One region of the Eubacterium sp. LMAG:50 genome, then DNA from elsewhere that is predicted to be linked to it. Evidence: riboswitches for the same ligand, from Rfam matches in the RefSeq annotation. Region 1 holds a riboswitch; the other holds the start of a gene.
What was found. Region 1 has a riboswitch for cyclic di-GMP ahead of CCC31_RS09875 (hypothetical protein). Riboswitches for the same ligand answer to the same signal wherever they lie in the genome.

Region 1 (4,223 bases):
ATAGCCTTCTTACATCAACAACTGCCAGAAATTACGTGGATACAAATACAGTAGGCGGTCAAAAATACTACTATAAAGTGCAGGCTGTAAGAACAGTTGCCGGAAGCATGGGAGAAAGCAGTCTTTCAAAGGCTAAATATGTAAAGGCTGCAACTAAAGATTTAAGTATTGTAGTTGCAGGAGAATGCTATGTTGAAGGAATTGAACTTTGGGCAAAGAATCAGTATCCAAAGGGAACACATTTTATAAGTAGTGTAGGTGTAAGTAGTTCAGGATTTATAAATTCAAAGAAATTTAAAGTTAATGGAAAAAGTGCTACAGGTATAGAAAAAGTTGCATCATATAATCCTGACAGAGTATATTTTTTAATAGGAATGAATGAATCAGGTACTGACAATACAACTCCTACAATCAACAATTTTAAAACGATGATAAATAAACTTAAAAAGAAAAATAAAAATGTACAGATAGTCCTTCTTCCAATAGCACCAACGGGCAAAAGAAGTACTGCAAATGTGCCAAAGAAATCACAGCGTTTGAAATTTAATAAAGCGTACTCAGATTTGGCAGCAGCAACAGATAATGTATATTATTATGATTACACAGGTTTGTTTGATGATGGAAAAGGATATTTGAAATCATCATGTGATGGCGGTGACGGATGCCATTGGACATCAACAGCAACAATTAATTTTTCAAAGAGCCTGATGGATTGGTCAAAGAATAATTTATAGAAAATATAAAATTTATTATGCCGGGAAATATTTGAAATCATTATATATTGGATAGGTTTTAGATTAATGTTCCCGGCATAAATAATATTAAGTTAATCAAAGGAGTCACAATAATGGGTGGTAGTCATATAGCAATACCTACAATTTTGAAAGTCGGAAAAGGAACATTAGAAAATCTTGGTACTTATATTAAATCGAGTGGAATGTCTAATGCCGTAATATATTTTGGAAATGATTTAATAGACATGTTTGGTGAAACAGTAATGAAGTCACTTAAAGATGCAGGAGTCAATGTGCTTGGCTACAGAGAAATGGATTCAATTAAAATAGAAGAATTGATAGGGATTGCATTTGATATTGATTCTAAAGCACAGGTTGTAGTAGGTATTGGTGGTGGTAAAGTTATTGACGGTGCAAAATATGCCGCATATCTTAGAAAATTACCATTTATAAGCGTGCCTACTTCAGCATCCAGTGATGGCTTTTCAAGTGCCAGTGCATCACTTCTTGTTAATGGAAGACGTACATCGGTTCCGGCAAGAATGGCATATGGAATTGTTGCCGACACACAGATAATAAAAAGTGCTCCTGAAAAATTTATTTATTCAGGAATTGGAGATATGGTATCAAAAATTACGGCACTTTATGACTGGGTGTATGAAGATCAAAAAGGTTATACAGAGTTAAATGATTTTGCAATGATGATTGCAAAAAAGGCTGTAAATAGTTTTGTAAGAACACCGTTTGAAAGTATTAAAGATGATTTGTTCTTAAAAGAGTTGTTAGACTCGCTTGCAATGAGTGGAATCGCAAATGAAATTGCAGGAGGAAGTGCACCTACAAGTGGAAGTGAACATTTGATTTCACATGCTCTTGATAAAATGCTTCCTGTACCACAATTACACGGAGTCCAGGTTGGCATTGCAACTTATCTAATGAGCGTTGTTCAGAATCACAGATATAAGAGAGTAAATACAATATTTACCGATACGGGATTTTGGAATTTTGTTGAGAAATTAGACTTGGATATCAAAGACTATGAAAAGGCAATAGATATGGCACCTTCAATAAAGCCTCACAGACATACTTATTTACATGAAAAAGAATATAGAGATTTGGCAAAGAAGGTATTATATGAAGATGAAAGATTGAAAAAGGTATTTCATATTTAAAGAAATTTTTATAGTAAACGTGAATTTGTATAGACAAATTCACGAAAACTGTAAACAAATTGTAAATCGCATTGTATATATCAAAAAAAGCGATATACTATAAATATAGTAAATATATTTAGCAAAGCAGGTGAAAACCTGTGACGCAAAGCTATAGGGCCTTTAAAATGGCAGCCAGTTGCACTTTATTAGTCTTGGTGTGCTGTGCCCAAGACTTTTTTTGTACAACAGTCTAGCTTTATTCGTAAAAAGCAAAGTATATTGAACATCTTATTCTAAAGGAGGAAAAATGAATAAAGAGTTGTTAACACAAGCGGGAATTGATGTTAACGATGGAATAAGAAGATTTAATGACAAGGAGGATTTGTATGAAAGATTTTTGTTTACATTCCCAAAGGATGTAAACTACGACATAATGTGTGAAGCAATTAGCAAAGGAGACGCAGAACAGGCTTTTCAGGCAGCGAATGCATTGAAGGGGATTACAGGTAACTTAAGTTTAAACCAATTGTATAATCATATTATTCCATTAGTCGATTCTCTAAAGAAAAGAAGAATGGAGAAGGTAAATGAACTTCTTGAGGTGGTTTCAGTGGATTATGACAAAGTTATTAAAGCGTTATCTACTAATGATAAAAAATAAAAAGTGGACAGGTCATCTTATCTTTATATTTTTTATTAAACAAAGAAATCCGGCAGACGGTTTGGTGCTGCCGGATTTCTTTGCTTTTATATATTTATTTAGTTGAAATGATTTATTCAAATTACAAAATTTAATAATTAAATAATAGCAATCCGTAGTTAAATTTCATTACAGAAATAATAATTTTAGTGATGGAATAAACGGATTCCTGTAAAGCTCATTACCATATTATGTCTGTTACAAGCATCGATGACATCCTGATCACGAATTGAACCACCAGGCTGTGCAACATATTTAACACCGCTCTTAGCAGCTCTTTCGATATTGTCATCGAATGGGAAGAATGCATCAGAACCAAGTGTAATATCTGAAGCCTGAGCTAACCATGCCTGTTTTTCTTCTTTTGTAAATACAGGTGGTTTTTCTGTGAAGATACTTTCCCATTTACCATCTGCAAGAACATCCATATAATCTTCACCAATGTAAAGGTCGATTGCATTATCTCTGTTAGCACGTTTCATACCTTCAATAAATGGAAGGTTAAGTACCTGTGGTGCCTGACGAAGTAACCAGTTATCAGCCTTCTGTCCGGCTAATCTTACACAGTGAATTCTTGACTGCTGTCCTGCACCTACACCTATTGCCTGACCGTTTTTAACGAAACATACTGAGTTAGACTGAGTATATTTTAATGTAATCATAGCAATTGCCATGTCAATTTTAGCTTTTTCAGGAAGGTCTTTGTTTTCAGTAACAATATTGTCAAAGAAATGTTCATCAATATTTAAGTCGTTACGTCCCTGTTCAAATGTAACACCAAATACTTCTTTATGTTCAATTGGAGCAGGTTCATAATCAGGGTCAATCTGAATAATCGCGTAACTTCCTTTTTTCTTTCCTTTTAACATTTCTAAAGCTTCAGGTTCATAACCCGGAGCGATAATTCCATCTGAGAATTCTCTCTTAATGATTGCTGCTGTAGAAACATCACAAACATCAGAAAGAGCAATGAAGTCACCATATGAAGACATTCTATCAGCACCTCTGGCTCTTGCATAAGCGCTGGCAAGTGGTGATAATTCTCCTAAATCATCAACCCAGTAAATCTTTGATTCGATTTCACTTAAAGGAAGACCAACAGCAGCTCCGGCAGGTGATACATGCTTAAAAGAAGTAGCAGCAGGAAGTCCTGTAGCTTTCTTTAATTCTCTAACTAACTGCCAACCATTGAAAGCATCAAGGAAATTGATGTATCCCGGTTTTCCGTTAAGAACTTCGATAGGAAGTTCACCTTCATTCATAAATATTCTTGATGGTTTCTGATTTGGATTACAACCATATTTTAATTCTAATTCTTTCATTATAAATCTCCAATCTTTAAATTATTTATTCTTGTTAATAATCTTAGTTTCGTATTTTCCTGTTTCAATATCGATATATCTTACAAATAAAGAAACTTTGTTATCTTTATTTAAACTGTTCCAAAGCATATCTGTAAATTCGTTCATATCATCTTTAATTGCAACGAGTTTAGGTTCGCCTTCAAAACTCGGAAGTGGATTTCCATCATGCATATATGTGTGAATAAAATGACCTTCACCATTTACCGGATTTTCATATGTAAATGTGTATCTGTTGCATGCATCAGGGTTACCGTTGTTGCTCTTTAAAATA
Region 2 (4,223 bases), on a different contig from region 1:
CAATAAATACATCAGCACTATCAATCCGGCTATATTCCTTATAAGCATCACATGTAATTGTTGAACCTAATGGAAGGTTAACTGATAAACTTTCTAATGGTGTGTTTACTACACTATTAATTCCTGTCTGTTTATTATAATTACCCTTCTTAAAGTAAAATCTGTATGCCATAAAGCAGTTGTTTGTATCTGTTCTTAATACTTTATCACCTTTCGCAATTGTAAATGTACGGCTTGTTGCATCATAAGTGTTCTTCTTTGCTGTAGAACTTACAACTGCTGTATACACAACTGTTCCTGCAATACCATTTCCATTGTCATCATATGTATCGTTGTCCCAGTTATTTGAACACATCTGGAATTTAACTTCTTTATCAAGTTCCATTTTGAAACTGCTCTTGTTGTTCAATACAGTTCCATCCTGTAATCTGATTGACATTTTTAAAGGTCCAATTACAGATACTTCTATTGATTCTTTATCTGAATCATCATTTTTATTATCATTTCCTGAATCAGGCTTCGTTGTTTCTGAAGGTTTTGTTGTTTCTGAAGGTTTTGTTGTTTCTGAAGGTTTTGTTGTTTCTTCCGGTTTAGTCACTTCTTCTTTTTTAGTTGTTTCTTCTTTTCCGTCTTCTGTCTTTCCATTTTCTGTATCAAGATTTCCTACTACTTTTTCAACCTCTGAAGGTAATCCATTAGTAGCTTTATATGAAACAACTGCTCCACCTGAAATCTCTAATGTATCTGTTATTAACTGTCCGTAAATCTTTGTACTTCCTGTTAATACTGTTTTTGAATCAGGTGCATAAACCTTACCCGTTATAGAACTATCACCACTAAATTCAAGATTTCCACTTGTATATACATTTCCTGCAAATATTCCATTTACCTGTGTATACTTTGTAGCATTCATTGCAATTGTGTTGGCATTTACTTCTTTAAAATTATTGTATCCTGCATTTTTTCCTGTAAATACAACTGTAAGCTTGCTACTGTCTCCACCTGCATTAAATGAACCCGGATTTCCACCTGATAATTCATCTACATATAAAACTACGTATCCGTCACCGCTTACTTTAACTTCACCACCAACGTTTAAATGTTTAACTCTGACAACTGTTGTCTGATTTTTATCTGCATGAATTTCAAATGTCTGTCCATTGTAAAATGATACAGTATCTAAATATGCATTATCAGTTAAATCAAATCTGTTTGTCTGCCATCCAATGTAAACACTCTGTGTACCGTCTTTGTATTCTGAAGTAGATTTTTTAAAATATTCTGAATTCTCATCAGGATAATTATTTGTATTGAATAATCCTGAATATAATTCCTTGTCCATTTCACTAACTTCAATTGGAATATATCCCTGTGCGGGTTCATCTACTTTAACCTCCGGTGATACATGTGCAGTTCCTGTAACATGCTTTGTTGCACTGTTTGAATACTTTAAAGTACCATTGTTAATTACAATATCTCCAATTATCTGTCCGCTTCCTGAAAAAGTTGCTCCGTTTTTTGCAAGTACCCCATATTCATTTGTGTTTTCTTTTGCCAAAACCCCTATTGGCATTGCCACATTAAATACCATCGTCATGACTGTAGCCATAGCTACCATTTTCTTTACTCTTTTCATTGCATCCTCCTTCCAATTTTATCGCAGCCTTTTATACACGTATTTACGTATAAAAAAAACTGCAACTCCTTAAAAAGAATTGCAGCCAGACGACCATTGCAAATGTTGCTTTAGGCTCATAGCTTTGTGCCCTATTTTTTCAAATAGTTTACCCTCATCATTTGTAATATATGTCTTTATTTTATAAATTTTTATTTTATATGTCAACCCAAATAAAACTCTTTTTTACATTTTCAAGCCGTAAAATAGGATTTTTTTCTAAGCTGATTTATAAAAATATTTTTATTTTCCGGCATTTATTTTATTTCATTAACGCCATCACATCTTCAACAATCTGTTCTTTTGTCAAATGATTTTCTTTAAGAACTTCATTTACATCATATCTGTCTAAGAATTCTTTTTTCAATCCAAAATTTATTACTTTCATATCTGTTGGTCCATAGAATCTTGAAATTTTTTCACCGAATCCTCCGTCTAAAATTCCATCCTCTATTGTGATTACAACATCATGCTCTTTCTTTAACTCTTCAAGTAATTCACTATCGATTCCTGTTATATAATATGGATTAATTAAAGTTGCCTGCGTATCTAATTTATCAGATAAATCATCTACAACTTCTTTTCCTAACTGATAGAATGTTCCTAAAGCAATAACTGCAACCCTGCTTCCTTTTTCAGTTACTTCATATTTATTTAATTTAGAGAAATCTTTTGTTACTTCTTTACCGTCAGATATCATTTCTCCACCCGGCAATCTTATTGCTACAGGATGTTCATTCTGCTCTATACTCCAATCAAGCATTGCAATATATTCTTCTTTTGTCGTAGGTGCCATGTAAACAAGGTTAGGAATATTTGCCATCATTGGAATATCATATAATCCTAAATGTGTTACGTCATTCATTCCAAATACACTTCCCCAGAATGTAACTATTGTTGCAGGTGCATTATTAATACACAAATCCTGTGATAACTGGTCATATGTTCTTTGTACAAATGTGCTATATACACCATATACCGGCTTTCCACCATTTGAAGCAATTCCTGCTGCCATTGCAACTGCTGTCTCCTCTGCAATTCCTACATCAACAAATTGTTTTCCTGCTTCTTTTCGCTTGTCCTCTGTAAATCCCATAACAGTTGGTGTTGCAGAAGTAATTGCAACTACTGATTTGTCTTCTTTCATTTTCTTTAACAAATAATCACAAGTTACACTTGAATAATCTTCTCCACCTTCAGCATACAATGATTTTCCTGTCTTTATGTCAAACGGTCCACTGTAATGCCACTGTTCTTTATGCTGTTCAGCAGGTGCATATCCTTTTCCTTTTAATGTATTAATATGAACAACTACCGGCTTACTACTGTCTTTTACTTTATTAAATGCATCGATAAGGCTTGCTACATCATTTCCTTCATTTACATAAACATAATCAAGTCCCATTGCCTTAAATAAATTGCATTCTGCCTGTCCATTTGTTTCACGAAGAAGTTTTAAATTGCCATACAAACCACCATGGTTTTCTGCAATTGACATATCATTGTCATTTACAACAATTATAAGATTTCCTTCTAATTCTACGGCATAATCAAATCCTTCTAATGCTTCACCACCACTTAATGAGCCATCTCCTATTACAGCAATAACATTTCCTTTTTCACCATTTAAATCTCTTGCCTTTGCCAAACCACAGGCAAGACTTACTGATGTTGATGTATGTCCTATGATGAAATGATCATGCTCGCTTTCATGAGGATTACTGTATCCTGAAACATCATCATAATGTTCTTCATAAAGATATGCGTCCTTTCTTCCTGTAAGCATTTTATGATAGAGAAGGGTTATTTCCAAACCTTAACCGTTCAGAATCCGGTGCAAGAAGATTTGATGACGGGACTGTTGAAACATTACGCCTTATTGAATGTTTGAAAAAAACAGGAATGGAAATTAAAGACATCAAGGAATTTATGATGTGGTGTCAGCAGGGACCTGCCACCTATGGAAAGCGTAAGGAAATGTTTGCAAAACAGAAGGAGACTGTTGAAGCTGAAATTGAGCATTTAAAGAAGGTTCTTGATATGATTAATTTTAAATGCTGGTATTACGATACAGCTATAGCCGACGGAAATGAAGACAGACTTAAGAATCTTTCTCCTGATGATATGCCACCTGAAATAAAAGCTGCGTGGATTAACGCTCATACATAAATACATAAAAGCCACAATTATGATATTTTATTTGTCTTCGATACAATTTTTCATAATTGTGGCTTTATATTTAATCTAAACCTTTAGTCTTTTATTTCTTACAATCCTGTTTCTTTATTCCTGACACTGTACCGCATCATATCCTGTTTCGCCTGTTCTGATTTTTGTTGCACTTGCTACAGGATAACTGAAAATTTTCCCATCACCAAATTCTCCTGTATAAGCGGCTTTTTTAATTGCTTCTATTGTTTTTTCGGCCCATTCTTCTGAAGAAACAACTATTTCAAATTTAATCTTTGGCTGCATCTGAGGTTCTACTTCCATACCTCTGACTATTTCCTTATAGCCTCTTTGTAATCCACAGCCCATAACCTGCGAC

Region 2: it holds a riboswitch for cyclic di-GMP, as region 1 does, so the genes downstream of both, CCC31_RS01550 (hypothetical protein) here and CCC31_RS09875 (hypothetical protein) in region 1, are expected to answer to the same signal.

The regions. Positions count from the first base shown of each region.
Region 1 is NZ_NALP01000007.1:1,041,054-1,045,276, forward strand. It holds gene CCC31_RS09865 (GDSL-type esterase/lipase family protein) at 1-734, shown strand, start outside; gene CCC31_RS09870 (iron-containing alcohol dehydrogenase family protein) at 848-1,906, shown strand; cyclic di-GMP riboswitch class I at 2,017-2,092, shown strand; gene CCC31_RS09875 (hypothetical protein) at 2,196-2,549, shown strand; gene CCC31_RS09880 (phosphoribosylaminoimidazolecarboxamide formyltransferase) at 2,735-3,910, opposite strand; gene CCC31_RS09885 (IMP cyclohydrolase) at 3,932-4,223, opposite strand, start outside.
Region 2 is NZ_NALP01000005.1:20,599-24,821, reverse strand. It holds gene CCC31_RS01550 (hypothetical protein) at 1-1,636, opposite strand, end outside; cyclic di-GMP riboswitch class I at 1,714-1,799, opposite strand; gene CCC31_RS01545 (1-deoxy-D-xylulose-5-phosphate synthase) at 1,938-3,461, opposite strand; partial or broken gene CCC31_RS01540 (MerR family DNA-binding protein) at 3,521-3,844, shown strand; gene CCC31_RS01535 (P-II family nitrogen regulator) at 3,959-4,223, opposite strand, start outside.